Regions from separate parts of the Mesorhizobium sp. GW821-FHT07A06 genome, predicted to be linked through region 2. Evidence: riboswitches for the same ligand, from Rfam matches in the RefSeq annotation. Region 2 holds a riboswitch; each other region holds the start of a gene.
The links. Region 2 has a riboswitch for cobalamin ahead of bluB (5,6-dimethylbenzimidazole synthase). Riboswitches for the same ligand answer to the same signal wherever they lie in the genome.
Positions count from the first base shown of each region.

Region 1 (7,699 bases), on a different contig from region 2:
TTTCGCCGAGATAGGTCGACAGTTCGCTCAGGGATGCTGCCATGGATTTACCGTTCGATCGTGCCGGTGCGGCGGATCTTCTTCTGCAGGAGAAGAATGCCGTAGAGCAAAGCTTCGGCGCTCGGCGGGCAGCCGGGCACATAGATGTCGACCGGCACGACGCGGTCGCAGCCGCGCACCACCGAATAGGAATAGTGGTAGTAACCGCCGCCATTGGCGCAGGAGCCCATCGAGATGACGTAGCGAGGCTCCGGCATCTGGTCGTAGACCTTGCGCAGCGCCGGCGCCATCTTGTTGGTCAGCGTGCCGGCGACGATCATGATGTCGGACTGGCGCGGAGACGCGCGCGGCGCGACACCGAACCGCTCCGAGTCGTAGCGCGGCATCGAGGTGTGGATCATCTCGACCGCGCAGCACGCCAGACCAAAGGTCATGAACATCAGCGAGCCGCTGCGCGCCCAGGTGATCAGCGCCTCGGTCGAGGTGACCAGAAAGCCCTTGTCGGCAAGCTCATTGTTGATCTCGAGGAAGAAGGGATCGTCCTCCCCCACCGGCCTGCCGGTGTTGGGATCGATGATGCCCTTCGGCTTCGGCGCGACGAGGGTGCCTGAACTGTCGTTCAATCCCATTCCAGCGCTCCTTTTTTCCATTCATAGGCAAAGCCGATGGTCAGCACTGCCAAAAACACCATCATCGACCAGAAGCCGAGCATGCCGATCTTCGAGAAGGACACGGCCCAGGGGAACAGGAAGGCCACTTCCAGGTCGAAGATGATGAACAGGATCGACACCAGGTAGAAACGGATGTCGAATTTCATGCGGGCATCGTCGAACGAGTTGAAACCGCACTCGTAGGCGGACAGCTTTTCGGGATCGGGATTGCGGTAGGCCACCAGGAACGGGGCGGCCAGCAGCGCCAGGCCGACGACCAGTGCCACGCCTATGAACAGGACGATAGGCAGGTACGAACTGAGAAGTGCGTTCATGCAGCGGCTTTCCGTTGGCGCCAATCCACGTTGATTACAGCACCGGACCTTATTGCGGAAGCGTGACAGTTTAACCGCTGAACCGTTTTAAGGGCCTATGCTGCAACGCGGCGAGGGTTAGCGCAGCACTTCCAGCGAAGCAAGTCAAACCTTGTTCAAAACGCCGACCTGGACGGCATATCCGGAGAAACTGGTCCGATCCGCTCCTGTTTGATTTCCTTCGCTTTTTACTCCACTTTTCTCTCCTGACATGGTTGCCGCCAAAACCCTGCTAGCATGGGTTGGAATCACCACGCAGGTTCCGCAAAACTGGACGCCGGTTTTGCGACAAGAAGCTGCCCAGACAAAGACCGACCCACAGCCGAAGCCCCTCAGAGTGATGCCTGCATGAAGGAAAAGATCTCTCTTGCCGCGGCCCGCCGCATTGCACTCGCCGCTCAAGGGTTTCTCGATCCGCGCCCAAATGGCACACCCGACCGCCGTCATCTCGCCCGTGTGCTGTCCCGCACCGGCCTGCTGCAGATCGATTCCGTCAGCGCGGTGGTGCGCGCTCATTATATGCCGCTCTATTCGCGCCTGGGCCCCTACCCGCTCGCTTTGCTCGACAATGCCGCCGTGACGCGCAAGCGCACTGTGTTCGAATACTGGGCGCACGAGGCCTCGTTCCTGCCGGTCGAAACCTATCCGCTGATGCGCTGGCGCATGCAGCGGGCCGAGCAAGGCGATGAAATGTATCTGGGGCTGGCCAAATGGGGCCGCGAACACGCCGCCTATATAGAAGACATCTACCGCGCGGTCGTCGAGCGCGGCCCGATCGCCGCTTCGGCGCTCGAAGGCCAGAAAGGTTCGGGCGGCTGGTGGGGCTGGAGCCATGCCAAGCACGCCTTCGAATGGCTGTTCTGGGCCGGGCGCATCACCACGGCGCACCGTCGCGGCTTCGAGCGCTTCTATGATTTGCCGGAGCGCGTGCTGCCGCAGGCGATCCTCGATCTGCCGGTGCCCCCGGCCGAGGACGCGCATCGCGAATTGCTGCGCATTTCCGCCCGCGCCCATGGCGTGGCGACGTCAGGCGACCTGCGCGACTATTTCCGGCTGTCGCCGGCCGATATGAAGGGCCGGCTGGAGGAACTGGTCGAGTTGGGCGAATTGCTGCCGGTGCGCGTCGAAGGCTGGGACAAGCCGGCCTACCTTCACAAGGACGCGCGCCTGCCCCGGAAAATCGAGGCCCGCGCGCTGTTGGCGCCGTTCGACCCGGTCGTCTTCGAGCGCTCGCGTTCGGAGCGGCTGTTCGATTTCCGCTACCGCATCGAAATCTACACGCCGGCTGAAAAGCGCCAATACGGCTATTACGTCCTCCCCTTCCTGCTCGGCGACCGGATCGTCGCGCGCGTCGACCTCAAGGCGGACCGGCCAGCGAGCGTCCTGCGCGTCCATGCCGCCTACCCTGAGCCCGGCGCCCCGCCTGAAACCGCCGCGCAGCTTTTCGAGGAATTGAAGCGGATGCAGGGCTGGCTTGGCCTTGAACGCATGGACGTGACGCCGGCAGGCGATCTGGGCCCGGCGCTGGCCGACATCGCCATGTTGTAAGCTCGCGTTGACACCGCTGCCTGCAAAAGCCTAAATCCCGTCCAGACGGTCCCTTGCCCGCAACGGCAGGGGCTAAGAGGGAATGCGGTGCGAGGTGAAAGATCTCAAATCCGCGGCTGTCCCCGCAACTGTAAGCGATGAGCCTAGGCCGAAAGCCACTGGGAATTCCCGGGAAGGCGGCACCCAAGGCGATGACCCGCGAGCCAGGAGACCTGCCGTCTGCGACAAGAGAATCCGATCGCCCGGCGGGTTTCCGGGCAAGGAGCCCGGCTTTTTGGACCAGAACGGCAGTTTTTCGGCTGGCACAGCGGACAATTCGTCCGCCGACAGCGAAGCCTTGGCCGGCGTCACGGTCATCGTCTGCGCCTCCTGTCGCGACGAGACCGGCTCGGACGCCCATCCCCGCGCCGGCGAACTGCTGGCCGAGGACACGCGCCACGCCGCGGCCGATGACAACATCCGCGTCCGCACCGTCGAATGCCTCGGCAATTGCAAGCGCCGGCTGAGCGCCGCCATCCTGCGCGACGGCTGCTGGAGTTATGTGTTCGGCGACCTGACCGCGGCCAGCGGCGCCGACCTCGTCACCGGCGCCAAACTCTTCGCCACCTCGACGGACGGCCTCATTCCATGGCGTGGCCGGCCCGATTCCCTCAAGCGCGGCCTCGTGGCCCGCATTCCTCCCCTCGACCTGTTGAAGGATTGATCATGAGCGCCCCAAATTCGACCGGCAATCTCTCCCGCGTCCCCTGCACCGTCGTCACCGGCTTCCTGGGCGCCGGCAAGACGACGCTGGTTCGCCATCTCCTGGAAAACGCTGGCGGCAAGCGCATTGCCATCATCGTCAACGAGTTCGGCGACATCGGCATCGACGGCGAAATCCTGAAAGGCTGCGGCATCGACACCTGCCCCGAGGAGAACATCGTCGAACTGGCCAATGGCTGCATCTGCTGCACCGTGGCCGACGATTTCGTGCCGGCGCTGGACCAGATCCTGTCGCTGACGCCGAAGATCGACCACATCCTGATCGAAACCTCGGGCCTCGCTTTGCCCAAGCCGCTGGTCCAGGCGTTCCAGTGGCCGACGGTGAAGAGCCGCGTGACGGTCGATGGCGTGATCGCCGTGGTCGACGGCCCTGCTTTGGCCGAAGGCCGCGTCGCCAACGACATGGACGCCTTGCAAGCGCAGCGCGCCGGGGATGAGAGCCTCGACCATGACGACCCGGTCGAGGAAGTGTTCGAGGATCAGATCGCCTGCGCGGACCTGATCATCCTGTCGAAGAGCGACCTGATGGACGCCGCCGGTTCGGCCCGGGCCAACGCCATCGTCAACGAACATTCCGCCCGCGCCGTGAAGATCGTGCCGACCTCGCACGGCAAGGTCGACCCTTCCATACTGCTCGGGCTCGGTCTCGCCGTCGAGGACGATATCGAGAACCGCAAATCCCATCATGACGGCGCTTTCGACCACGAGCACGACGACTTCGACACCTTCATCGTCGACATCCCTTCGATCGCCAATCCGGACGAGCTGGCAAGGCGCGTCGCCACTGTCGCCGAAGAAGAAAATGTGTTGCGTGTGAAAGGTTTCGTCGAGGTCGGCGGCAAGCCGATGCGGCTCCTCCTGCAGGCCGTCGGCCCGCGCGTCAATCATTACTATGACCGCGCCTGGACGGCCGAGGACGACCGCCGCTCGCGCCTGGTCGTCATCGGCCTCAAGGGGCTGAACCGCCCGGCAATCGAGCGTATACTCGCCGGCTGATTTTCAGACACGGGCCGCGATGCATATCCTCACCACGACCTCCGCCTCGCTCGACGACCTCGCCGAGCCGGTCGATCTGCGGCAGACGCCGGCGGATATCGTGGCGCTGTCCTTCACCGACAGCGATCTTGCCGGGCTGGCGGCGGCGTGGAAGGCCGATGCCGGCCGCCTGCCCTCGATGCGGCTGGCGGCATTGCGCGACCTTCGCCATCCCATGTCCGTCGACCTCTGGGTCGACGGCGTCGCCCGCCACGCCAAGATCATCCTGGTGCGCATCCTCGGCGGCCACGATTGGTGGCGCTATGGCTGCGACCAGTTGGCCTCGATCGCCCGCGAGCGCGGCATAAAACTGGCGCTGCTTCCCGGTGAAAGCCACGACGAGGATCTCAGGCTGATCGAAGCCTCGACGCTGCCGCGCCAGGAATTGGACGCGCTGCTCGGCTATTTCCGCGAAGGCGGCCCGGCCAATATGAGCGCGCTGGTGCAGAGGCTGGCGCGGCTGGCGGGCCAGGATGCGGCCGTTGTTGAGCCGGTGGCAGTGCCAAAAGCCGGCTACTACGAGCCCACACGCGGCGTCGTCCCCCTCCCCCTCGAGGGGAGGGTCCGGCCGCAGGCTGGGAGTGGGGTCCTCTCCACAGCGCGCCGACGCTCTGAAGTGCGCCGACCTCAAGAAACGCCACACCCGGTCGTACCGGCCGCATCCGACCCTGCGGGCCACCCGCCCCTCAAGGGGGAGGGAAAGGTCGTGCCGATCCTGTTCTACCGTTCGATGCTTCTGGCTGCCGATGTTGCGCCGATCGATGCTCTTTTCGAAGCGCTGCGCCAACGCGGCATGCTCCCGGTCCCCATCTTCGTCTCCAGCCTGAAAGACCCGGCGTCACTGGCCTTTGTGGAAACCGCGTTCGCCGTACTGAAGCCCGCCGCCATCCTCACCGCGACCGCCTTCGCGTCAGGCGCCGAGCCCGGCGTCGAAACCCTGTTCGACCGTGCCGGTGTGCCCGTCTTCCAGGCCATCGTCGCCACCACCCGCCGCGACGTCTGGGAAAACAACCAGCGCGGCCTGGCGCCCGCCGACCTCGCCATGCATGTCGTGCTGCCAGAACTGGACGGCCGCATCCTCGCCGGCGCGATTTCCTTCAAGGGCGAAAGCGATGTCGATCCGGCACTCGGCCACCGTGCCTTCGTCAACCGGCCGGAGCCGGATCGCGTGGCGCAGGTGGCCGACCGCGTCGCGGCCTTCATCAAGCTGCGGGAGACGCCTCGAGCCGAGCGCAGGCTGGCTATCCTGATCCCCGACTATCCCAGTGCTCCCGGCCGTACCGGCTATGCTGTCGGCCTCGATGTGCCGTCGAGCGTGCTGGCCATGCTGCATGACCTGAAGGGACAGGGCTATGCCGTTGAAGGGATTCCGCAAACGCCGCGCGCGCTGCTGGATTTGCTGGAAGTCAGCGATACTGGATTGACGTTAGACAACTATATTGCCTTCTCGACAGAGTTGCCGATTGCGGCAATCGCAGGGGTCGAAGGCGCTTGGGGCAAGGCAGAAGACGAGGCAGGGTTGCGCCAGGCGCACAGACCTTCACAAACGATCTCAGCAAGCTTCCCCTTCCGCGCCGCCACCTTCGGCAACATTACTGTCGCCCTCGCCCCCGACCGCGGCCGCTCCGCCGACCGCCGCGCCGACTATCACGACCCGACGCTCCCCCCGCGCCACGCCCTGATCGCGTTTGGCCGGTGGCTGCGCAAATCCCTCGGCGTCCATGCGCTCATCCATGTCGGCGCGCACGGCACGCTGGAATGGCTGCCGGGCAAGACGGTTGCACTCTCGCAAAGCTGCTTTCCCGAGATCGTCACCGGTCCCTTGCCCGTCATCTACCCCTTCATCGTCTCCAACCCAGGCGAAGCAGCGCAAGCCAAGCGGCGCATCGCCGCCGTCACGCTCGGCCATTTGCCGCCGCCGCTGGCCGGCGCGGGACTGGACGACGACCAGCACAAACTCGAACGCCTGGTTGACGAATATGCCCAGGCAGATGGCCTCGACCGCCGCCGCCGCGACCGCCTGGCAAAGCTGATCGTCGACACCGCGCAAAAGACCGGCCTCGCCGCCGAAGCCGGCGTCGCCAGAACCGACGCGCCCGACGAGGCGCTGCGCCGCATCGACGCCTGGCTCTGCGACCTCAAGGACTTCGCCATCAAGGATGGGTTGCATATCTACGGCCGCGCGCCCGATGGTGAGCCTGACGCCATGCGCCGCCAAAGTGCCGAGGCTGAAAGGTCGGCGCTGCTCGCCGCGCTCGATGGCCGCCACGTCAAGGCCGGACCGGCCGGCGCGCCCGCGCGGGGGCGCTCCGATGTTTTGCCCACCGGCCGCAACCTGTTCACGTCGGATCCACGCACCATGCCGACACCGACCGCCTATGACCTGGGCAAGGCGGCGGCGGAAGAGGTCGTGCGCGGCTATATGCAAACGCATGGCGACTGGCCGCGCTCTCTGGTGATCGACCTCTGGGGCTCGGCCTCGCTGCGCACCGGCGGCGAGGAAATCGCGCAAGGCCTGGCGCTGATGGGCTGCCGGCCGCAATGGGATGCCGCCACCGGCCGCATCACCGGCATCGAGGTGCTGCCGCCGGCAACGCTCGGCCGCCCGCGCGTCGATGTCACCTGGCGCATATCGGGCCTGTTCCGCGACATGTTCCCGACCCAGATCGCGCTGATCGACGCCGCCGCCAATGCCGTCGCCGCGCGCGACGAGGAGGATTCGGAAAACCCGCTCGCGGCCCGGACCCGAGCGGATGGCAAGATCAGCCCACGCATTTTCGGCACCTCGCCCGGCACTTACGGCGCCGGCGTCGAGGACCTCCTGTCGAGCGGCGACTGGGCAGCGCGCGAAGAAATCGGCCGCGCCTATCTCGACGCCACCTCGCATGCCTATGGCGGTGCCGGCGGCGAAGGCGTCTCGGTGCCCGGCGCGTTCGAAACCCGCATCGCCGAAGCCGATCTTCTGGTCCACACCGGCGACGACCCCGGCCGCGACATTCTCGAAGGCTCCGCCGACGTCGCCTTCATCGGCGGCTTTTCGGCAGCACTTGCAGCGCTCGGCCGGAATGCCGACGTCATCGTCCTCGACACGACAGACCCGCAAAAGCCGAAGCCGCGTTCGGTCGGCGAGGCCGTCTCGCGGGTGGTACGCGCCCGCGCCGTCAATGCGCGTTTCATCGCCGGACAGATGCGGCACGGCCCGCGCGGCGCCTCCGAATTCGCCGAGACGGTCGACCGGCTGGTCGGCTTCGCCGAGACCACCCATGCCATTTCGGGCGCGCTGATCGAGGCCGTGCACGACGCCTATGTTGGCGACGCGGAAGTTCGCGC
Region 1 is NZ_JBWKRC010000002.1:368,606-376,304, forward strand. Features, by position in the region: gene AC07SZ_RS07240 (NADH-quinone oxidoreductase subunit C) at 1-43, opposite strand, end outside; gene AC07SZ_RS07245 (NuoB/complex I 20 kDa subunit family protein) at 48-629, opposite strand; gene AC07SZ_RS07250 (NADH-quinone oxidoreductase subunit A) at 620-985, opposite strand; gene AC07SZ_RS07255 (winged helix-turn-helix domain-containing protein) at 1,373-2,572, shown strand; cobalamin riboswitch at 2,602-2,806, shown strand; gene AC07SZ_RS07260 (DUF1636 family protein) at 2,847-3,275, shown strand; gene cobW (cobalamin biosynthesis protein CobW) at 3,278-4,330, shown strand; gene cobN (cobaltochelatase subunit CobN) at 4,350-7,699, shown strand, end outside.
Region 1: another riboswitch for cobalamin. It lies ahead of AC07SZ_RS07260 (DUF1636 family protein); the one in region 2 lies ahead of bluB (5,6-dimethylbenzimidazole synthase).

Region 2 (7,699 bases):
ATCTTTATGCTGGCGCCGGCCGCCAGCCTGAGGTCGGCGTAGAGCGTGTCGGCGTCGGCCCGTACCGGGGAACGCAGTCCCTGGAAGTCACCGATCACAACGCGGCCCGTGACGCCTTCGGCATCGATCTCGGGCAGCCGCAAGGCAGCGGTGTTCTCGAATACGGGCGCCACTTCCTCCTTGCCGTCCGGCAATGCCAGCCACGTCTGCAGGCCGGAGATCGACATCGGCGCGCCGCGCAATTCCTCGGGCGTACGCTCGGAGTGGACGATGCCTCGGCCTGCGGTCATCAGGTTAACGTCACCCGGCTGGATGACCATTTCGGTACCGAGCGAATCGCGATGCCTGATCTTGCCGTCGAACAGATAGGTAACCGTCGACAGGCCGATATGCGGATGCGGACGGACGTCGAGCGCCTGGCCTGCACGCAGGATCGCCGGCCCCATGCGATCGAAGAAGATGAACGGCCCGACCAGCCGCCTCCTGGCGGTCGGCAGAGCGCGACGGACCTCGAAGCCGCCAATGTCCTTGGCGTTCGGGATGACCATCAGTTCGATCTGGTCGCTGGCAAAGGCGTCGCCGGCTTCAGGGTCTTTCCCCGGGAAGAAGCTCATGAACTCTCCTTATCAGCGTTCGGCAACCGCCTTGGCGGCATCAGGCAAAGCGGATCGCCGCCTTTGCCCGCAGTTTGGCGGCCACTTCTTCGCGGTTGCGCGGATGCTGGTTGGTTTCGAGCGAATCGAGAAGTTCGCGCGCCGATGCCGCAATGGCCTCCACGGCGTGGTCGAACGCATGCTGGTTCTGTTTCGAGGGCCGCGTCGTTCCGCTCAGCTTGCGGACAAATTGAAGGGCTGCGTCGCGCACTTCGTCATTGGTTGCCGGCGGATCAAAATTGAACAGGGTCTTGATGTTTCTGCACATCGCTTCCGTATCTCCTCTTGTCCTGGAGCTGTTTCAATCGGGACGAGTTTCAATCATGATCGTGTCCAAAAACCGGTGAGGCAAGACCATGGTTCGCGGCCAGGCCTCAGTCCGCGTCGAGCGGCTCTGTTCCCACCGGCTTGCCATCGCGCGATAGCCTGATCTTCTCGACCTTGTCCTCGGCCGCCTTCAGCAGCCGGTCGCAATGCGCCTTCAGGGCCTCGCCGCGCTCATAGATCCGGATCGACTGATCGAGCGGCACGTCGCCACGCTCCAGATCATCGACGATCTTCTCCAGCGCGTCGAGTGCCTGTTCGAAGCTCATCGCCTTGACGTCTTCGTTGGTCTCAGCAGCCATCATTCATCCTTTCATCAGTCGCCCGACATGGGCGGCGACCGAAAATGCCAGTCCCTGCAGATCGTAACCGCCCTCGAGCAGGCTGACGAGCCGGTTGCCGCTGTGGCGGGCAGCGCGCTGCATCAGCTGGCCGGTCGCCCAGTCGAAATCGTCCTCGGTCAGGTTGATCTCGGCCAGCGGATCACGGTGATGCGCGTCGAAACCGGCCGAAATAATGATGAGGTCGGGCGCGAAATTGTCGAGCGCCGGCAGGACGCGCGACAGGAAGGCATCGCGAAACACCTCGCTGCCGGTCCGCGGCGCCAATGGTGCATTGACGATGTTGCCGGCGCCGGTCTCGCTCTTTGCGCCAGTGCCAGGATAAAGCGGCATCTGGTGCGTCGAGCAATAGAGCACCGAGGGATCGTCCCAGAAAATATCCTGCGTGCCATTGCCGTGGTGCACATCCCAGTCGACGACGGCGACACGCTCGACGCCGTGCTTCTTCTGCGCATAGCGGGCCGCGATCGCCGCCGTGTTGAAGAAGCAAAAGCCCATTGCCGTGGTCTTTTCGGCATGGTGGCCGGGTGGCCGGGCGGCGACGAAGACATTGTCGGCGCGGCCTGCGAAGACGTCGTCTACGGCGGCGTTGGCGGCGCCGATCGCGGTTATCACCGCCTGCCAGCTCTTCGGGCTGGCGGTGGTGTCGGCATCGATGCGGGCAATGCCCTCGTCGGGGATGGCGGCGCGCACGCGCGCGACGAAATCGGCCGGATGCGCGTAAAGGATGGTGGCCTCGTCGCCTTCCGGCGCCTTGACGCGGTCAAGCTCGGCAAAGGCTTCGTCGTCAAGCACGCGCTCGATGGCGCGCAAGCGGTCCGGCCGCTCGGGGTGACCGGGGGGCGTGATGTGTTCAAGGAAGATCGGATGCGTGTAGAGACGAGTGGCCATCGTCCCTATCTAGTGCCCCAACGCCGCGATGGCCATGCGTCGCGGCCCAATGGCTGGGGAAAATCGCTTCTGCGTCCATTGGCGTCGCTGTGGGGATTGGCGGCGCGGACGCTTCGGCATAAGGTCGCCTTCACTGCCTGGTGCCCGCCGCAAGCGGGAGAATCGGGAACACGGTTGAATTCCGTGGCGTGCCCAACGCTGTGAGGGGGACCGCGCCGGTAAATGCCACTGTCGATGACGGGAAGGCACCGGACGCGGGTTGATCCTGAGCCAGAAGACCGGCCTGGCAGGCACCGTCATCCGCATGGTCAGGCGGAGGACATGGGTTTGCAATCGCAAGGGGACAAGCGATGCCGGATGCTATGACCGCTCCTGTCGGCGACGGATTTGACCAGATGGCGCGCGACGCAGTCTACCGTGCCATGTTCACGCGGCGCGATGTGCGCAGTCATTTCCTGCCTGCTCCTCTCGACGATGAGGTGCTGGCGCGGCTGCTGCTTGCCGCCCATCACGCGCCATCGGTCGGGTTCATGCAGCCGTGGAATTTCATCGTCGTCCGCGATGCCGCGCGACGGGAGAAGGTACGCGACCTGTTCCTGGCCGCGCGAGAACAGGAATTGCCAGAAATCGAGGAAGATCGGCAGGCGCTTTACCGCAAGCTGAAGCTGGAAGGCATCTGCGAAAGCGCGCTCAACATCTGCATCACCTGCGACCGACAGCGCTCGAAGGGCTCGCCGCTGGGACGTTGGCACAATCCGGAGATGGACCTCTACAGCACGGTCTGCGCGGTGCAGAATTTCTGGCTGGCGGCACGCGCCGAAGGCGTCGGCGTCGGCTGGGTCAGCATCATTGAGGCGCAGGCGCTGAAAAGCCTGCTTTCCATTCCCGACCATGTAACGCCGATTGCTTATCTCTGCGTCGGCCGGGTTTCCGAGTTCGCGCCCAAACCGGACCTTGAAACGCATGGCTGGGGCCGGCGCCTGCCCCTGCCCGAACTGATCATGAGCGAGACCTTTTGCGGGAAAGGCGAGGCACCGCTCAAGTCAGCGGTGGCGCGCCTGAAAGCCGTCGATACCGCACAGGCCAGCCCGGCTGATCAGCGCGTCGCGCCGGCCGTGCCCCAGCGCGAGCCGCCGAAGGAGGAAAGCGCCTTGTCCTTGAGTTCCCGGAACTTCGATGACGCCTCGGCCAGCCGGGCATCCCAAGCCGGATCAGGCACCTGGCCGGCGATGGTCTTGAAATAGACCTGCATCAGGCAGGCGATGGCGAAGGGCTCGATGAACGCCGCCTTGAAGGCCCAGGCGAAGACGATGGCCAGCACGAAGGCCCAGCCGGCGAGCTGGCCGGGCATCATGAACAGAATGGCGCCGGCCGGGGCCAGCATCAGCAGGAAGATCACGAACGACACGCCCCACATGATGACCGCCAGCCAGACGGCGTTCTTGACCATGGTCTTGCCGTTCTGGGCGTAGAGAACCACGCCCTGGCGCGCGGTTTCGAAAGGCGAGGACGAGTTGATGCGGATGTTGTAGCCGAGGATGATCTCGTCGATATAGGTGAGCGACAGGCGGATCACCGTGTTGATGAAGGAGACCAGGCCGCTCAGGCCCGGAATGGGCAGAAAGGCGGCGACGCCGCCGAGCAGGCCGGTGATGGCGCGGATGGCGCCCTTGACCAGCTGGTCGACGACGAAAAGGATGTTGGCCTCGGCGAAACGCTCGGTCACGACCTGCCGGGCATAGGCGATCTGGTTCTGGCCGTCAGGGACATCATGGCCGTCGATCAGGTGGACCATGACGGCGATATGGCCGGCCTTGACGACGTAGAGGATGTATTCGCGGATCCAGTAGACGGCGATGGAGACGATGCCGAAGCCGACCACGCCGCCCCACAAGGCAAAGGACAGCGGTCCATCGGGATCGGTGGAAATATGGCCGACGCCATAGCCGACCGAGGCGCCCGTGCCGGTCGCCATGATGTAGGCCAGCGTGATGCCGAAATAGACGATCATGCGAAAGACAATGAAAGGCCAGGTCCGCATCATGATGGACACCGACCTGCCGATATCGAAATCCCACATGCCCCGAATCTCCCCTCAGAGATGGCTAGGGAGCATGCGCTCACCCCGCGGATTGTCAATCATGAGCGGGCACCAGGCCGCAGAAGGGACTTCAGTTCGATTGCGGACCCGGCTCCTTGAGCAGCCCCTCAAGCAGTTGCTTGAACGCCGACACCACCTTCCTCGACGTGGCTTCGGGGTCGTTTGAATTGGCGATCCGCTGCGACGCCTGGCTGCTCGCCCCGTTGATAAGGCGTGCGGCCGTTTCAGGGTCGACGCCCGGGACGACCACCCCTTCCCCCTGCAGCGCTGTCAGGTGATCGGTCATTGAGCCAACGCAGGCATTGGCATTCGACCATTGCGCCGGATCGCCCAGCACAGCCGGGCCATCCCGGAACATGATGCGCTGGATTTCCGGCTCCAGCGCCATCTCGATATAGGTGGTGCATTCGTCGACGAAACGCTGCCAGCGGGTCGGCGCTCTCGAGGCGACCTCGTTCACCCGAGCCGCCATCTCGCCGTCGATTTCGGCGATAACCGCCTCCAGCAGTCCCTTCTTGTCGCCGAAGTGATGATAGAGCGCGCCGCGCGTCAGTCCGGCTGATGCCGTGAAATCATCCATCGACGCTTCGGCATATCCGATCGTCCCGAAGGCCTGGCGCGCAGCTGCGATCAGCTTGGCGCGCGTCTCGGCGATCATCTCCTTGCGGGGTCTGTGCATCTTCTGGCCCTACTTACATACGCCCCGTATGCCAATTGACATACGCCGCGTATGATCTATCTAGTTCTCATACGCTCCGTATGTAATTGTCAGATCGCCCTTTGTCGAGGAACCGGATCATGCAAAACCCTTACTCAGAGATCTTTCGCGCACCCGGTGCCAAAGGCTTCGCAGCCGCCGGTTTCCTGGCGCGCCTGCCGATCGCCATGGCGCCTATCGGCATCGTGGCGATGCTGTCACAGACGCGCGGCGAATACTGGCTGGCCGGCGCTGTCTCGGCGACATTCGCATTGGCCAACGCTTTCCTGGCGCCGCAAATATCAAGACTGGTCGACCGCCTTGGCCAGACCCGGATCGTCGTGCCCACCACAATCATCTCCGTGCTCGCATTCCTGACGCTGATTGCGTCGGCCAATCAGGACTGGCCAGTCTGGACGCTGTTCGTGTCGGCTCTGCTGGCCGCCGCAATGCCCAGCATGCCGGCGATGGTGCGCGCACGCTGGACCGAGCTTTTCCGCGGTCGGCCCGAGATGAACACCGCCTTCGCCTTCGAGTCGGCGGCGGATGAGTTGGTCTACATCGCCGGAGCATCGCTGTCGGTGGGCTTGAGTGCCGCCCTGTTCCCGGAAGCGGGCATGCTGGCGAGCACGCTGTTCCTTGCCTTGGGCTCGACGGCGTTCATCCTGCAGCGCTCGACCGAGCCGCAAGTGCGGCCAATGGGTGCAGGCTCGAGCGGCTCCGCAATTCGCCTGCGCCCGGTACAGATCATCACATTCGCCCTGATCTTCATCGGCGCCACCTTCGCGACGACGGAAGTCAGCACCGTGGCTATCACCAAGGAACTTGGCCAACCCGGCGCCGCCAGCCTCGTCATTGGCGTCTACGCGCTGGGGTCGTTCGTGCTCGGCATCATTGTCGGCGCGCTCAATCTGAAAACACCGCTGCAACGCCAGTTGGCCATCGCGGTAGCCGTCATCGCGGTCAGCACGCTGCTGCCGCTCACCGCCGGCACCGTGCCCCTTCTGGCACTCACCGTCTTCATCAGCGGTGTGGCCATCTCGCCGACCTTCATCACGGCATTCGGCCTGATCGAACGGCATGTGCCGGAAGCGATGCTGACGGAGGGCATCACCTGGGTGACCACGGGGATCGGTATCGGCATGGCGCTCGGCTCCTTCGCCGCCGGCGCCGTGGTGGACGCATTCGGCGCCCAGAGCGGGTTCTGGGTTTCAGTGGCGGCAGGCACCATCGCGCTTGCCACCGTGCTGCTCGGCCAGCGCAGCCTTGCCACCCGTAAATGCGAGTTGGAGGAATGCGACGCCGCTGCCGTTCCGGCCGAGTGACAGCCTGGCCATGTCGAGATTCACGTCAGGCCGACCTCCTGAATATCAACATGGCCTAGAGAATCTCGGTCTTCGCGATGTGGATGCCAAAGCCTTCGAGGCCGACATAGTGGCGCTCGCGCGAGGCGATCAGGTTGATCGAGGAAATGCCGAGGTCCTTCAGGATTTGCGCGCCGAGGCCGATCTCCCGCCATTCGTTCTCGCGCCGGCGGGCCTCTTCATGATCCTCGCGGTCGCCGCTTGCAGGCCGTTTGCGTTCCTGATGCGCGACGCCGACGGAACCCTCGCGCAAATAGACGATGACGCCTCGCTTGCGCTCGCCCATCGCCTTCATGATGCCGTCCAACCGATGGCTAGGGCCGAAGACGTCGGTCACCACATCCTCGGAATGCAGCCGCACCGGCACGTCCTCGCCGTCGCGGATGTCGCCGAAAACGACAGCGACGTGATGCATCGTGTCCCACGGCAGCGTGTAGGTGAAGACCTGTGCCTTGCCGCCGAGCGTGTCGATATCGGAGCAGGCGACGCGCTCGACCAGCGTTTCCTTGCGCTGACGATAGGCGATGAGGTCGGCGACCGACACCTGCTTGAGGCCATGCTCCTCGGCAAAAGCCTGCACCTGCGGGCCGCGCTTGACGGTGCCGTCGTCATTGACCAGTTCGGAAATGACGCCGATCGGCGGCAGGCCGGCGAGCTTGCAGAGATCAACGGCTGCTTCGGTATGGCCCGAACGCATCAGCACCCCGCCTTCGCGCGCGATCAGGGGGAAGATGTGGCCGGGGCGGACGAAATCGGAGGCGCCGACATTGCCGTTGGCGAGGTTGCGCACGGTGAGCGTGCGGTCGTCGGCCGAAATGCCTGTCGTCGTGCCATGCTTGAAATCGACGCTGACGGTGAAGGCCGTGGTGTGGGCGGAATCATTGTCGGCGACCATCGGCTGCAGGTTGAGCCGCTTGGCCTCCTCGCGCGGCATCGGCGTGCAGACGATGCCGGAGGTGTTGCGCACGATGAAGGCCATCTTCTCGGGCGTACAATGGACGGCGGCGACGATCAGGTCGCCCTCGTTCTCGCGCCCGTCATCATCCATGACGACGACGATCTCGCCACGTTCGAAGGCTCGGATGGCTTCGACAATCTTCTTTTGATCGTAAGGCATGGGCGCTCGCTTGGCTCGCAGGGCAGTAAGGAATAGGGCAGTTGGGAAAGGGAGGGTTTTGGCTGTTTCGGCAGGCAGCGTAACATACTGCCCTACCGCCTCATCCCCCTCCCTTCCCCGTCTGTCCTCGATGCCGCAGATAATGATCAGCGATCGCGCAGGCAACCATCGCCTCGCCGATCGGCACGGCGCGGATGCCGACGCAAGGGTC
Region 2 is NZ_JBWKRC010000001.1:92,658-100,356, reverse strand. Features, by position in the region: gene AC07SZ_RS00520 (pirin family protein) at 1-614, opposite strand, end outside; gene AC07SZ_RS00515 (DUF2277 domain-containing protein) at 655-921, opposite strand; gene AC07SZ_RS00510 (exodeoxyribonuclease VII small subunit) at 1,028-1,279, opposite strand; gene AC07SZ_RS00505 (histone deacetylase family protein) at 1,283-2,209, opposite strand; cobalamin riboswitch at 2,331-2,510, shown strand; partial or broken gene bluB (5,6-dimethylbenzimidazole synthase) at 2,560-3,219, shown strand; gene AC07SZ_RS00495 (hypothetical protein) at 3,306-4,289, opposite strand; gene AC07SZ_RS00490 (TetR/AcrR family transcriptional regulator) at 4,381-4,989, opposite strand; gene AC07SZ_RS00485 (MFS transporter) at 5,109-6,332, shown strand; gene ribB (3,4-dihydroxy-2-butanone-4-phosphate synthase) at 6,388-7,488, opposite strand; gene aroC (chorismate synthase) at 7,589-7,699, opposite strand, start outside.

Region 3 (7,699 bases), 460 kb from region 2:
CTTGCGGCCGAAGCGGTCGGAGAGCCAGCCGGTGACCGGCGTCATGATGGCCGCGGCCACGATGTAGGAGGTCAGCACCCAGTTGATGTTGTCCGGAGAGGCGCCGAGGTCGCCGGTCATGGTCGGCAGCGCGACGTTGGCAATCGTGGTGTCGAGTGCCTGCATGATCGTCGCCAGCATGAGCGCGACCGTGATCAGGCCGCGATGCGGCACTTCTTTGAAGGATTCGGGCGTGCTCATCCGCGGAACTTCCAGCCGGTAACAAAAACGTGTACATGGGGTTTCCGGGCGGCAAAGCCTTCCGTTGAGAGAGCCTCATCGCGGTGGGACGCGATTGTCGATGTGGGGGTTACATCGACCGAGAATCTCTGATGAGCGGATGCCTGCCGCCCGGAAACATGAGGACCGACGGGTCCGTGTCGAAGATTTCAGTTTCGGCCAAGCCGCAACGCGGCTCGAACCAGGCGCTGACTCTTCCCATCAGACCAATCCTGTTATCCACGTCCGCCCGCCTCGTCCTGGCGGGCTTCCGCTCATTTATTGCGCGGCCTCGCCAGCCTTGGCGTGACCGAATATGGCGGGGAAACCGCGGGCTACGCCGGTATCGACGGTGACAGAGGCGCTCATGCCCGTCCGCAGCATCATCTTGGCGTCGGGATCGGTAAGCTCCAGGCGCACCGGGATGCGCTGCGTGACCTTGACCCAGTTGCCGGTGGCGTTCTGCGCGGGCAGCAGCGAGAATTCAGCACCCGTTCCCGCACCGATCGCCTTGACCGTCGCCTCGAAGGTCTTGCCCGGATAGGTATCGATCACGATCTCGGCCTTCTGGCCCGGCTTCATGTTGGTGAGCTGGGTTTCCTTGAAATTGGCATCGATCCAGGAGTCGCCGGTTTCGACCAGCGAAAACAGCGGCGTGCCGGAGCCGACAAACTGGCCGACCTTGAACGACGAGGCCTGCGAGATGACGCCATCGGCGGGCGCCTTGACCGTGGTCTGGGCCAGGTCGTAGGCGGCCTTGTCACGCGCGGCGAGCGCCGACATCACGGTTGGATGCTTGTCGGTTTCGATATCGGGATTGCCGCCAAGTGCGGCCTTGGCGCTGACGATGCCTTGCTGGGCGACGGCGACCTGCTGCTTTGCCTTGTCGAGGTCGTTGCGGGCCTGGTCCAGCGACGACTTGGCGTTGATGCCCTTCTGCGCGAGATCGGCGGCGCGGTCATATTGCGACTGGGCGTAGTCGACCTCGCTGCTGGCGGACTTCTCCTGCGCCATCGACTGGCTGTAGGCGGCGCGCAGTTGCTCGACATTGAGGCGTGCCGCGGCAACCGCGGCGTCGGCCTGGGCGAGCGCGATCCGGTAAGGCTCCGGGTCGATGGCGAACAGGAGATCCCCCCGCTTGACCATCTGATGGTCCGATATGGCGACCTGCACGATGCGGCCGGCCGTGTCCGAGGCAATCGACACCTTGGCCTGCTGCAGATTGGCGTTCTCCGTCTCCTGATAGCGCCCACCCGTCACCCAGACATAGCCGCCGCCGATGATCAGCGCGGCCGGCAGGGCGAACATCAACAGAAAGCGGCCCATGCGGCGCTTCTTCTTCGGTGCCGCCGGGACCGGCGCTACAGGCGGGGCGACCGCCACAGGGGCGGCAACCGGCTGGGCCGGAGCTTCCATCTCAACCTTGGGGGCGTTTTCGTCGACCTTGGCTACCGCATTCATGCTGCTGCGCCTTCCGCACTCTTGATCTTTTCAAGCGACGAAGCCTCGCCGTCCGCCAGATTCTGCACGATTACATCGAGCGCCCTGATCAGGACGCGGCGGTCCTCGGGCGAAACGCCGACAAGCGATTCCTCATAGACTTTGCCGGCGAGACTCTTGACCTCGGCATAGGCAGCGCTCGCCTTGGCTGTCGGGAAAATCATGCGCACGCGGCGGTCGGCGGCGTCGGCGCGGCGTTCGATCCAGCCGCCCTCCTCCATCCGGTCGACGAGGCGCGAGACGCTGATCGGCTCGATTTCGAGCAGTTCCGCGAGCCGCGCCTGGGTAACGCCTGCCTCCTTGGCGACACGCACCATGAGGCGCCATTGCGCCGACGAAAGGCCAAGCCCGCTGGCGCGCGTCTCGAAGCGCTTGCGCAGCAGACGTTGCACGTCGTGGATCAAAAAGCCCAGTCTGTCTATGCCATCAGAAACCATGAGCGATAGATATAATAAGCGTGCTTACTATTCAAGATGTCACGTGATGGTGAAAGCCGGCAAATATGCGTGGCGGTCTTGCAACGCGACCGTGGATGGCAATCCGTGAACCGCTGGAGACAGCCGGTCAGGCGGGAATCGGCCTTCTTCACAGGCGGTTTCGGACGACCAGCGTGACGACGAAGAAGGCACCGAGCGAACTGGTTATGATGCCGATCGGCAGTTCCTGCGGCGGCAGCAGCGTCCGTGCCAGAAGATCGCTTGCCAGCAAGAGCACCGCCCCGAACAATGCACAGCTGGCGATCAGGCGCAGATGCAAGGGACCGGCCAGCGGCCGCGAAAGATGCGGGATCATCAATCCGACAAAGCCGATGACGCCGGCGACCGAGACGAGAATTGCGGTCGAGAAGGCCGCGACGAGAAACGTCGCCCTGCGCATGCGCGCCACCGGCACGCCGAGGCTTTCGGCGGCACTTTCACCGGCCAGGAAGGCATCCAGCCTGCGGTGGTTCCACAGCCCGTAGGCCGCGATCGTGCCGGCTCCCAAGGCGCCCAGCCAGACATTGTCCCAGCGCGCCAGCCCCAGCCCGCCCATCGTCCAGAACAGCACCGAATGGGCCGCGCGCTGGTCTCCGGCAAAGACCAGATAATTGGTCAATGCCGTGAACAGGAAGGAGACGGCAAGGCCGGCGAGGATCAGCCGCTCCGGCCCCTGTCCCCTTACCCGTGCGACCAGCAGCAGGACGATGCAGGCGGCCAGTATGCCGCCGGTGAAGGCCGCGATGGGCAAGGTCCAGATGCCAAAACTGTCGCCGAAGACGGTGATGACGGAAACAGCGCCGGCGGCGGCTCCCGACGACAGGCCGAACAGGAACGGGTCGGCGAGATCGTTGCGGGTCACCGTCTGCAGCAACGCACCTGTCATGCCGAGGCCGGCACCGACACAGATCGCCAGGATCGTGCGCGGCAGCCTGAGATCGACGACGATCTTGCCGACCGGGCCCGACACCTGGTGTTCATGCAGCCCGACGGCATGGCCAAGCGAGCCGATGACGTCGCTCAGCGGGATCAGCGTCGAACCATAGGCGATCGACAGCAGCACGAGGGCGACGACCGCCACCATGCCCGCCACCATCGCCAACGCGAATCCCTTGTGCCCGGAAAGCGCGCCGGATTTATGCCCGGGGGCAAGAAGCATCAGAACGCTTCCGGATGCATCGCCTTGGCGATCTTGGCGATCGCCTCGATGTTTGCAGGTCCGGGCGTCAGTTCGGCATAGCGCAGCGCCACGAAACGCTCGTTCTTGACCGCGTCCGTCTCCCTCATTGCCGGATGGGCCTTCAAGAAATCGAGCAGTTTCCTGTAGCCGCCGCCATCCTGGTAATCGAGCAGGATGAGGAATTGCGGGTTGCGCGAGGCCACCGTTTCCCAGTCCGTATTGCCCCAGCTGGTGTCCATGTCGGCCATGATGTTGTCGCCGCCGGCGGCCGTGATCATGGCGCTGGGAATAGCGAATTTTCCGGCGGTGAACGGCTTGTCATCGCCGGAATCATAGAGGAACACGCGGGTTCCCTTGGCGCTGCCGACCTTCGCGGTGATGTCGGCGAGTTGCGCCTTCCAGCCGGCAACAAGCTTCTGCGCCTCTGTCTCCTTGCCAAAGATCTTGCCCAGCTTTTCAACATCGCCATAGAGCAGGTCCATGGAAGCCGCCGGGCGGTTCTTGTCGAGATGGACACAGCTTTCGGTCAGCACCAGTGTCTTGATGCCGTGCGGGGCGAGCGTATCGGGCGTCACGTCGCCACCCGGCTTCATGCCATAGTACCAGCCGGCGAAGAAGAAATCGGGCTCGACGGCGACCAGGTTTTCGAGCGTCGGGTATTTGGGCGCGAGTTCCGGGATGGAGCCCTGCTCGGCCTTGAATTCGGGGCCGACCTTGTACCATCCGGTGATGCCGGTCAGGCCGACGATCGACGGCTGCAGCTTCAGCGCGAAGGCCATCTCGGCCATGTTGAGGTCGTGGATGACGGCGCGCTTGGGCGGCGCGTCGAAGGTCAACGGCTTGCCGCAACTGTCGACGGTGACGGGGAAAGCGAAGGCGGTAGAGGCCAGCAAAGAAAAGACGAGCGACAAGGCGAGACGTTTCACGGATTTTGCTCCTTGGTTGAACAGTGCCGATGGGGATGGGTTCGTTCAGGATGGCGGCGCGGCGCGGTTCGGAACATCGAACACGGTCAGTTCGCGGTCCTCGGTGGGATGGCGCAGGCGAAACACGTCGACACCGAAAATCTCGCGGATCAGCTCTTGCGTCAGCGCTTCGCGCGGTGCGGCCAACGCGTGCAGCCGGGCTTCGTTCATCACCGCGACCCTGGTGGCGAAAGGCGCCACCAGGGTCAGGTCGTGAAGCACCGCGATCACCGTCATGCCGAAGCCGGCGACGAGTTCGAGAAGCTCGCCGCGAGCACGCGGGTCGAGATGGTTGGTCGGCTCGTCGAGGAACAACACCTTCGGTTCCTGCGCGATGGCGCGCGCCAGCTGGGCGCGTTGGCGCTCCCCGCCGGACAGCGAGCCGATCGTGCGGCCAAGCAGCGGTAGAAGCCCAGTCCGGCGCAAGGCATCGACGACGATGTCGCGCTCCTCGCTCCTGCGCCTCAGGCCGGCATGCGGAACGCGGCCGAGTTCGACATAGTCGATCACCGCCAGCCGCGGATCCGGCTGGTCGGTCTGGCCGACGACGGCCATGTGCAGGGCCCGCTCGGCTGTCGAGATTCTGTCCAGGCGTCGCCCGCCAAGCTTCACCTCGCCCGAACTTGGCCTGAGCATGCCCGACAGCATGCGCAGCAGCGTCGTCTTGCCGGCGCCATTGGGGCCGATGATGGCGAGACGATCGCCGGTGGCGATGGAGAGGCTGACCGCATGGACCAGATTCCGGCCATTCGCCACGGCACCCAGGTCGCGCGCTTCAAGAAGTGGCATTGTCATCGACTATCCCCCCCAGCTTGCCCGGCGCCGGGATGCGAGCCAGCGTCTTGCCGGCCAGTCGCGGCGGACGTTGTCCGGAATTGCACCAGCCGTCGGCAAGCGAGGCGTAAAGCCTGGCAAATCGCACAAGGTCGCCAACATCGGCCTCGGCATCGACGGAGCCGAAAAGATAGGTGGCCTTGCCCGGAGCCTGGAAGGCTACCGTCAACGGCCGTGCGCAGCCCGCCATGCATTCGACGCCTTCGATCGTGAAGCCATGCGCCACGGCGGGTTCATCGTGGGCCGAGAGCCGGGAGCGCAAATCGGCGCATAGGCTTTCGCCCGACCTGATGCCGGTCGAAACATCACGGCAAAGCGTGCACACGATGATGCGGTGATCGATGGCGCCGTCCAACTTCCGTCACTTTCCAAAACTGGCGACGGAAGGATGTTGGCGAGCCGGCCGACAAGACCGACGTCCACGTTTCCTCCCGGCACACCCCGTCCGGTCAACTTGGTGATGGCAGGTCTCCTGGCTCGCGGGTCCTTGCGCAATCCTGCCTTCCCAGCCTTGCCGGCCAGTGGCATTTCGGATCTTGCTCACCGCTTACAGTTGCGGGGGCAGCCACGGCTTCGACCTCTTGGGTCTCACCGTGTTCCCTTTTCACCCCTCGCCTTTCGACTCGGGGACCATCACCACTCGATCGTAGTTTTCCCCCAATTGCTTCGCAACGGATTTCTCGGTGCATTGTCGATCCCGCCGCGGCGCTCGAATTTTATATGTTATGTAATTACATTACGTCTTAGACGATAGCGCGCGGCGGCGTCAAGTGAGAGCTTGCTGCCGGAAGAAGCCAGCGAGCCAGATGCTGTTGGCTGCGGAGCGTTGCCGTCCGGATTGCGCGGCGAGCGCAATTCCGATCAAACTGCCGCGCGCGAAGGTGGCAAGATGATCCCCTCAATGCGAGGAGCCATGAACCCGACCGAGAAAGCGCTATGGTTCGTCGAGAGCCATCTGCCGGAGGCGATCTCGCTCGACGATGTCGCCCAAAGCAGCGGCGTGTCGCGCTTTCATGTGACGCGCGCCTTCGGCGCCGCCACCGGCCGCTCGGTCATGGGCTACATGCGCGCGCGCAGGCTGACCGAGGCGGCGCGCCGGCTGGCCGGCGGAGCGCCCGACATCCTATCGGTGGCGCTCGATGCCGGCTACAGCTCGCATGAGGCTTTCACCCGCGCCTTCCGCGACCAGTTCGGCACCACGCCGGAGATGGTGCGCGCGCAAGGCTCGACCAACACCCTCGACCTCGTGGAGCCGATCCTGATGGACCAATCCTTTCTTTCCGCCCTCGAACCACCGCGCTTCGAGACCAGCCGGCCGTTGCTGATCGCTGGGCTCGGCGAACGCTACAACTGTGAAACCAGCGCCGCCATTCCGATGCAGTGGCAACGCTTCGGCCCCTATATCGGCAACATTCCGAGCGAGACTGGCGACGTCGCCTACGGTGTCTGCGCCAACGGCGACGATGCCGGCAATTTCGACTACGTCGCCGGTGTCGAGGTCACCGACTTTTCCGACCTTCCAAGGGAACTCAGCCGCGTGCGCATACCCGCCCAGAAATACGCGGTGTTTTCGCATCGCGAACACATCTCGACTATCCGCCGGACCGTCAACACGATCTGGAACAAATGGCTGCCGGCCTCCGGGCACGAGATAGCGGACGCCCCCGAATTCGAACGCTATGGCCCGGAGTTCGATCCGCGCAGCGGCAATGGCGGACTGGAGATCTGGATACCCGTCAAGGCTTAGCAGAGATCACAATTCCAAGTCCCAGGTCTGGCCGACCAGATCCTTGCCGAAGGAGTGGTGCGGTTCTTCCTCGGTCAGTTTGAAGCCGACCGCCTGGTAGATGTGCCGGGCGGCGATCAGGATATCGTTGGTCCACAAGGTCAGCGTGTTGTAGCCCTTCGCACGGGCAAAGCCGATGCATTCCTCGACCAGTCGCCTGCCTATGCCGAGGCCACGCGCCGAAGGTTCGACATAGAGCAGGCGCAGCTTCGCCACCTGATCCGATTTGCGCACGACGAAGACCGAGCCGACCACCTCGCCTTCGCGCTCGGCGATCCAGCTTCGTTCCCATTTCGGGTCGAAGGATTTGACAAATGCCGCGAGGATTTCGGCAACCAGCGCCTCATAGGTTTCGTCCCAGCCATAGTCCTGTGCGTAGAGCATGCCTTGCCGGCGGGTGATCCAGCCGATGTCGCCGACCTGCAGCGGGCGCAACAGATAAGGGATCCTTGGCTCTGCGCTTTCACCCAGCAGAGCCTGGACCGTCCGCATGGACTTCACCAGCCGGTCCTGCTCCGACGCGGGCAGCCGATCGAGCAGCGCCGCGACCTGGTCGTGCGAATCCTTGTTCAGCGGCGCGAAGGCATTCCTGCCCGCCGCGGTCAGCGCAATCGACGATTGCCTGGCGTCCGAAACCACCGTCGACCTGGAGATGAGGTGAAGGCGCTCGAACTTCTTCAGCAGACGGCTGACATAGCCG
Region 3 is NZ_JBWKRC010000001.1:552,807-560,505, reverse strand. Features, by position in the region: gene AC07SZ_RS02765 (DHA2 family efflux MFS transporter permease subunit) at 1-240, opposite strand, end outside; gene AC07SZ_RS02760 (HlyD family secretion protein) at 538-1,719, opposite strand; gene AC07SZ_RS02755 (MarR family winged helix-turn-helix transcriptional regulator) at 1,716-2,195, opposite strand; gene AC07SZ_RS02750 (FecCD family ABC transporter permease) at 2,344-3,393, opposite strand; gene AC07SZ_RS02745 (ABC transporter substrate-binding protein) at 3,393-4,340, opposite strand; gene AC07SZ_RS02740 (ABC transporter ATP-binding protein) at 4,386-5,174, opposite strand; gene AC07SZ_RS02735 (DUF1636 family protein) at 5,155-5,568, opposite strand; cobalamin riboswitch at 5,659-5,863, opposite strand; gene AC07SZ_RS02730 (GyrI-like domain-containing protein) at 6,127-6,960, shown strand; gene AC07SZ_RS02725 (bifunctional helix-turn-helix transcriptional regulator/GNAT family N-acetyltransferase) at 6,967-7,699, opposite strand, start outside.
Region 3: another riboswitch for cobalamin. It lies ahead of AC07SZ_RS02735 (DUF1636 family protein); the one in region 2 lies ahead of bluB (5,6-dimethylbenzimidazole synthase).

Region 4 (7,699 bases), on a different contig from region 2:
AGGCGGCGATGAAGGCAAAGAGCAGGAACCAGGCTATCCCCGTGACAAAGGCGACGCCGATCAACAGCAGTGTGTTGGCCAGATACATCGGGTTGCGGGTGACGCCGAAAGGGCCCGTCGTGACGAGATGGTCGGGCACGGCATTGGGATTGAGCGTTGTCCTGGCCCGCATCATGGTGCGGATGGCGGTGAACCAGAGTACGGCGACGCCGAACAATGCCACCCAGCCCGCCGCGAACAGGAGGTCGCCCAGGAGATCGCCGATCCACGGCAGGGGGTAGAGCATGCCGAGGATGACGCTGACGGCGATCGCCGCGGTGTAGATAACCGGCGGCCACGGGATCACCCCGGGCTTCGGCAGGGTTTCGGTCATTGCGTTCCTCCCTCATCCATCTTGTCTTCGGTCTGGGCCGTGCAGCTGCCGGCCAGATCGCCCAGATGCGCCCTGAACTCCGCAGTCTGGTCGTTGTTCTCGAGCCGATCAAGAGATGCTTCGCCCTCGAGCGTCGTCAGCATGCAGCCGCAATAGCTCGAACAGAAGGTCGCGTTGCGCGTCTGCTCGCACGAGCGCTGGCAGGTTTTGAGGAAATTGACCTGCGGGGTTTCGACCTGGGCCGGCATCACTTGCGAGAACAGCCAGACGCAGCCGATCAGCAGCGGCTGGTGGATCAGGTAGAAGGCGAGGCTGTGGCGGCCGATGAAGACCAGCGGGTTGGCCCAGCGTCCGGGTTTGAGGTGCGCAAGGCGGGCTCGCATGCCGGATGCGGAGGCGAGTTTCGCCACTGCGATGCCGACAAGCACCGCGCCGAACCATGGAAACAGCGGCACATAGTCGTTGGATCGCGGATTGATCGCCGACAGGCCGATCCACCACAGCCAGGGATGATCCAGAGCCTCGAAGCGCAGATAGATGGGCGCCGCGATGACGAGCGCGGCAATGACAAGCGTCAGCAGCGCGGGCAGCCGCAGGAAGGCAAGGCCGAGCAGGCTGGCGAGCGCGATCTGGTGGAGGATGCCGAAGAAGATGAAGCCGTCAGGCGTGGCGATCCGCGTGACGACCGAAATGGCGATCGCCGCTCCGGCAACCATGGCGAACCGCTTCCAGAAGCCGTTCCAGCGGATTTGCCGGCCATGGGCAAGGTACAGGCTGACGCCGACCAGGAACAGGAAGGTCGAGGCGATGCAGCGCGCATAGATCTTCCACCAGCCGAAGGCCGTGAGGCCCGGGTCGGTGTAGCCGAAGAATTCCAGGTCCCAGGTGAAATGGTAGCTCGCCATGGCCAGCAGCGCGATGCCGCGCACGATGTCGATGGCGACGATGCGCCGGGATGGCTCCGGAACGGGTACGGTCGGCGTATGGATGGTCATGGTCTCGCGATCTGATTCAGCCCCGCTTGAGGACTATCACGGTTGGACGGGACAGAAGAAGGCCGCGAGCAGCGGCATGGGCGATGTCTCTTGCATCAGGCGCCGCTTTAGGCCAGCGCCGGGAAGTCTTTGACCGACTTCGCTTTTTGCCGGATATGCGTCGGTTTCCTCTTAATCGCCCGGAAGTGGCCAAGGCAGATTTGGCCGGTGATTCTGCTTTTGGGGAAGCAATGTCCACCCATGTGCGCCATCCGATCTGGCTCCCGGCCCTCAAGGCCGCGGATGCGCGCACCTTCGCCTCGCTCTACGCGGTGGAGTCCTTTGCCCGAGCCACGGTGTCGAGCGTCATCCCGATCCAGGCCTACGAGATCCTGCACAACGAGCAGATCGTTTCGATCCTCTATACCATCGTGGCGCTGCTCGGCCTGTCGGTGACCTTGTTCATGCCGATGCTGATCCGCCGCTTTGCCCGGCGCTGGGTCTATACGGCGGGCGCCTGCCTGCTCGCCATCGGCTCGCTGTTCTTCGTCACCCATACGCTTGCCGGGCAATTGGCCGGGATGCTGTGCCGGGTGATGGGCGCCAGCGCGCTGTCGATCACGCTCAATCTCTACATCATGGACCACATACGCAAGACCGACTTCATGCAGGCCGAATCGCTGCGCATGGCGTGGTCGATGCTGGCCTGGACCGGCGGGCCGACGCTCGGCATCTTCCTGTATACACGCTTCGGCATCTATGCGGCGCATGGAGCGGTGGCGGTGTTCGCGCTGGCCTTGCTGGCGCTGTTCTGGACCTATCGGCTGGGCGACAACCAGTCGATCCGGCCCGGCAGGACCCGGCCGGCCAATCCGCTCGCCAATATCGGCCGCTTCGTCGCGCAGCCCAGATTGAGGCTCGCCTGGCTGATCGCCTTCGGCCGCTCCTGCTTCTGGACGACGTTCTTCGTCTATGGGCCGCTGTTCATGGTGATCACCGGCCAGGGCGATATTGCCGGCGGCCTCCTTGTTTCGGCCGGCAATGCGCTTTTGTTCATGGCGATCTTCTGGGGCAAGGCCGGAAAACGCTTTGGCGGCCGGCGCACCATGACATTTGCCTATTTCGCCATGTCGGCCATGCTGCTGGCCGCGGGCACGGTGGGAGCGACCGCACCGTTGTTGACCGGCGCTTTCCTGCTTGGTGGCGCGTTCTTCACCATCGCGCTCGATGCCCTGGGCTCGACCGCCTTCATGCGTTCTGTGCGATCTTATGAACGGCCGCAGATGGCTGCGGTCTACCGCACCTATCTCGATTTTTCCGAACTGACGCCGCCGCTGGTCTATTCGGTGGTGCTGGCCTTCTTCGGACTGGGCTCGGTATTCGTCACGCTCAGCCTGCTGGCGGCGGCGTGCGGCTTCGTGACCTGGCGCTACCTGCCGAAGTCGCTGTGAGGATCACGGTGAAAGTGCCGCATGGCGCTCGCGCACCCAGTTGTGGAAGCGGTGCAGTTCATATTCCTCGGGCATCAGCACGCCGGCGGCGTGGCGCATCGAACGCAGGCCTTTCTGATTGACCTCGCAGATCGCCGCATCCTCCTCCAGCACCTGTGTGCCGAAGGCGATGATGTTGTCGATGTCGGTCGCGGCCAGCGCCTCGGGCGCGAACAGCCATTCGGCGACAAGTTCCGTCTGTTCCGGCCCGAGCGGTACCAGCCGAACTGTCCTGACATAGTCGACATGGCCGACGATGAACATCGAGGGCAGGCTGGTGGCGTAGGTCTGGCCGGCGGCGCGTTCGGCTGGCGTCAATCCCGAGAAGACCGGCCCATGGGTCTTGCCGTCGCTAGACCAGGTTTCGGCGCCCGCCCGCAGGCCACCGGAAAACTCCGGCGCGTCATTGTCGGCGTGGCGGGTCCATTCGGGGTCGTCATGCCGGCTCATCAGGCCGCGGCCATAGATCGGCACCAGCCGCGACAGGTCCTTGTGGACGCCCGGACAATGCAGGCACTCGTTGAAGTTCTCCCAAAAGATCTTCCAGTTGCAGTGCATCACCTTGCGCAGCACATGGCCCGCCACCAGCTTTTCCAAAGGCCAGTTGCCGAGATTGCCGGAGGCTGGGTCGAAGGATGCCTGCGCCGTGCCGTCCGCATCTTCCTGCAAATTGATGAACACGAAGCCGCGCCATACGGAGAGTGCGACGCGATAGAGCGAATGGTCGGCCTTGTCGAAGCCATCCGGCAATGATTTCGACGGCACGCGCACGAGGTCGCCGCGCAGCGAATAGGACCAGGCATGATAGGGGCAGGTGATCAGCCGCGCCTTCAGCCGGCCCTCGCTCTCCTGGCAAAGCTGCGAGCCGCGATGCCGGCACGTGTTGTGGAAGGCACGCAACGCGCCGGTGTCGTCGCGCAGAACGATGATGTCCTGCGTGCCGATGCGGAATCGGCGAAAGGCCAGCGGCTGGGCCAGATCGGCCTCGCGGCAGACCAGCAGCCAGTTCTTGTACCAGATGGCATCGAGGTCCAGTTGATAGGCCGCTGCGTCCCAATAGGCCGATGAGGGCAGGGTGGGTTCGGCCTGGGTCAGGCCGTTATAGGGATCGCGCTCGCTGGCAATGGGCTGCATGGCTGGCTTCCTGTGAAGTGGCCAGCCGACACCCGGCCAGCATAATTGTCAATTGTGGCGCCGATGACCGCTGATGTTGCCGGCATGGCGTAATCGCGCTGGTTACCGGCGGAATTTGGTTTGCCGGAGGCGGTGATTCTGCCTATAGTCGCTGATGTCGTCGGTTCCATTTTGGAGCCAAGAGGGAATGCGGTGCGGGCTGACTTGTTGCCCAATGCCGTTGCTGCCCCCGCAACTGTGTGCGGTAGTCCTCTCCATATGCCACTGAAGATTTGTCTTCGGGAAGGTGGGGAAGGGCGCTGATCCGTGAGCCAGGAGACCTGCCGGCGACAGGAAACTGACTTCGATGCCCTCGGGTGGAGGGTGAAAGGACAAGACATGACTACCGCTTCCGTCTCCCTCGGCGCTTCCGTCTCCTCGCAGTCGCGCTTCATGCAGCTGGCGCTCGCCGCGCTGCTCGGCACCTTCATCATCGGCTTCGTCGGCTTCTCGCATATCGATGCGGTCCACAATGCCGGTCATGACAACCGGCATTCGATGGCGTTTCCCTGCCACTGACGAGGACCTGACATCATGAATCTGTTTCGCAACGTCGTGTTCATCGCGGCGATCGCGGGGCTCGTGGCCGGCGTCGTTCTCGCCTGCATGCAGGCCTATGCCACCGTGCCGCTGATCCTCAAGGCGGAAGTCTACGAACAGGCCGAAGGCGGCCACAGCCATGACCATGCCGCGGCACCCGCGGCCTCGGCTGATGCCGCCAGCGGCAACGCAATGAGTTCCGCCGCGCCAGCGGCATCGAATGCCATGAGCGCCGCCGCCCCGGCTCCGGCCGCAGCGGCAGCTCCGGCCGAGGACGAGGGCTGGGCGCCGGCCGACGGCTTCGAACGTTTTGCCTTCAACGTGGTGTCCAACGTCGTCACCGGCATCGGCTTCGCGCTGATCCTGGTCGCTGTTTCGGAATTCGCCGGCGGCATCGGCAACTGGCGCCAGGGCGTGTTCTGGGGCCTGGCCGGCTTTGCCGTGTTCACACTGGCGCCCGGCCTCGGCCTGCCGCCGGAACTGCCGGCCATGCCGGCGGCCGACCTCACGCAGCGCCAGATCTGGTGGGTGGCGACGGTGATCGCGACCGCCATCGGGCTTGGCCTGATCGCGTTCCGCAAGTCGCTGCCGCTTGCCATCCTTGCGGTGCTGCTGATCGTGGCGCCGCATATCGTCGGGGCGCCGCAGCCCGACAGCTTCGAGACACCGATCCCGGAAGGCCTGCACCACCAGTTCGTGGTGGCGGTGACGCTGACCAATCTGGTGTTCTGGCTGGTGCTTGGCGCTGTCGTCGGCGTTGTGCGCGGACGCTTCACCGGCACCGCGAACAGCCTGCGCGACAGCTTTGCCTGATCGCGGCAAGCTGACCTTCATCATCGGTGGTGCGCGCTCGGGAAAGAGCGCGCACGCCGAAACCCTGGCGACGGCGTTGCCCTCGCCGTGGGCCTATATCGCCACCGCGCAAGCCTATGACGACGAGATGCGCGAGCGCATAGCGCTGCACCGGTCGCGACGCGGGGCGGGCTGGGCCACCATCGATGCGCCGTTCGACCTTGCCGGCGCGCTCGAGGCTTTGCCCGATAGCCGCCCGGTGCTGATCGACTGCCTGACGCTGTGGCTGACCAATCACATGCTGGCAGACCACGACCTGGGGCTTGAATGCCGGGGGCTGGCGGATGTGTTGTCGCGGCCGCGCGGGCCGTGGTTCGTGGTATCCAACGAAGTCGGGCAGGGCATCGTGCCGGACAACGCACTGGCGCGCCGTTTTCGTGATGAGGCCGGCCGGCTCAACCAGCAGATCGCGGCGATCGCCCATACGGTGCTGCTGATGGTGGCGGGGCTGCCGCTCAAGGTGAAATGAGATGACCGATATCGACGGCAAGACCAACGAAGACCGGGACGAAGAGCGCCACCGCGCCAAGATGGCCAAACGCAAGGCGGTGCAGGACGCCGAGGTGGCGAGCAAGACGGTCGAGAAAGGACTGCTGATCGTCAACACCGGCCCTGGCAAGGGCAAGACGACAGCCGCCTTCGGCTTGGCGCTGCGGATGCTTGGCTATGGCAAGCGGGTCGGCGTCGTCCAGTTCATCAAGGGCAAGTGGCACACGGGCGAGAAGGATGCTTTCGCTGCCTTCGGCGACCGCGTCGTCTGGCACGCGATGGGCGAGGGCTTCACCTGGGAAACGCAGGATCTGAAGCGCGATATCGCGGCGGCGGAAGCCGCCTGGGCCAAGGCGCTGGAGCTGATCGCCGATCCCTCCATCAGCCTTGTGGTGCTCGACGAGCTCAACATAGCGCTGCGCTACGACTATCTCGATCTCGACACGGTGGTTGCTGCGTTGAAGGCTCGTCGCGAGGACCTGCATGTCGTCGTCACAGGCCGCAACGCCAAACCGGCGCTGGTCGAAGCGGCCGACCTGGTCACCGAGATGGGCGTGACCAAGCACCACTTTTCGGCAGGCGTGAAAGCCCAGCAGGGGATCGAGTTCTAGAACGCCAGAACCGCGATCACCGAGACCAAGCCGAACAGCGCGATCAGCAGATAGTCGGCGACGCGGTAGAGTCTCAGCGCCCGCCTGATGTCGCCGCTGTCGACGTCGCGGCGGCCGCCTTCACCCATGAAGACATCGTCGACCAGCACGCCGCCATAGCTGCGCGGCCCGGCCAATGCCAGACCGAGCGCGCCGGCCATGGCCGCTTCCGGCCAGCCGGCGTTGGGCGAGCGGTGTTTTTTCGCGTCGCGCCACACCGCATGCCAGGCGCTGCGGGGATCAGCGTCCCCGACCAGGAAAGCCGCCAGCACGATCAGCAGCGCCGTCAGCCGAGAAGCCGGCAGGTTGATCCAGTCATCGAAGCGCGCCGCCGCCCAGCCGAAAGCCTCGTGGCGCGGGGTGCGATGGCCGATCATCGAATCGGCGGTGTTGGCGGCCTTGTAGGCGGCGCCGCCGGCCAGCCCGCCGACACCGGTCCAGAAGGCGGGAGCGACGATGCCGTCGGAAAAATTCTCCGCCAGGCTTTCGATCGCCGCACGGCAGACGGCGGCGCGGTCGAGCGCCTCGGGATCGCGGCCAACGATTCGCGAGACGGCGACACGGCCCATGGCCAGCCCGCCTGTATCGAGCGCGTCGGCGACGGATTCGACATGTTCGTAAAGGCTCTTCTGCGACAGAAGCGATGTCGCCAGAAGGGCGGCAACGACCAGTCCCAGGGGAACGAACCAGAGCAGGACAAGCTGTACGCAAAGGCCGATCACCGCCGGCACCAGCACGATGACGAGAAGTGCCTGGACACCGCGTTGACGACGCAATGCGTCGGGATCAGTGGCGCGGTTGAGCCTGCGATCGAGAAAGGATATCAGCCTGCCGAACCACGTCACCGGATGGCCGATGGCGCGAAACAGCCAATCCGGGTAACCGAGGGCGAATTCGACGGCCAATGACAGGAAAGCGATCAGGACTGACATGAAGCTTCTTGAAGGAGCGGTGGACCATGGTGGAAGTCTCGGCCGGGCGAGGGTGCTTTTCCCCAACGCCGTATTGCCTTTCGTCGACCTCTCTACCGGTATCAATCCGCTCTCCTACCCGCTTTTCGACCTGCCCGCCACCTCGCTGTGGCGATTGCCGGAAGCCGGGCGGGCGCGTGAGCTGACAGAGATAGCGGCTAGGACCTACGGCGCGCCGTCGCCGGCC
Region 4 is NZ_JBWKRC010000002.1:318,688-326,386, reverse strand. Features, by position in the region: gene AC07SZ_RS07040 (methyltransferase family protein) at 1-373, opposite strand, end outside; gene AC07SZ_RS07035 (heparan-alpha-glucosaminide N-acetyltransferase) at 370-1,368, opposite strand; gene AC07SZ_RS07030 (MFS transporter) at 1,599-2,798, shown strand; gene AC07SZ_RS07025 (aromatic ring-hydroxylating oxygenase subunit alpha) at 2,802-3,971, opposite strand; cobalamin riboswitch at 4,116-4,313, shown strand; gene AC07SZ_RS07020 (CbtB domain-containing protein) at 4,350-4,529, shown strand; gene AC07SZ_RS07015 (CbtA family protein) at 4,545-5,363, shown strand; gene cobU (bifunctional adenosylcobinamide kinase/adenosylcobinamide-phosphate guanylyltransferase) at 5,356-5,871, shown strand; gene cobO (cob(I)yrinic acid a,c-diamide adenosyltransferase) at 5,873-6,502, shown strand; gene cbiB (adenosylcobinamide-phosphate synthase CbiB) at 6,499-7,473, opposite strand; gene cobD (threonine-phosphate decarboxylase CobD) at 7,472-7,699, shown strand, end outside.
Region 4: another riboswitch for cobalamin. It lies ahead of AC07SZ_RS07020 (CbtB domain-containing protein); the one in region 2 lies ahead of bluB (5,6-dimethylbenzimidazole synthase).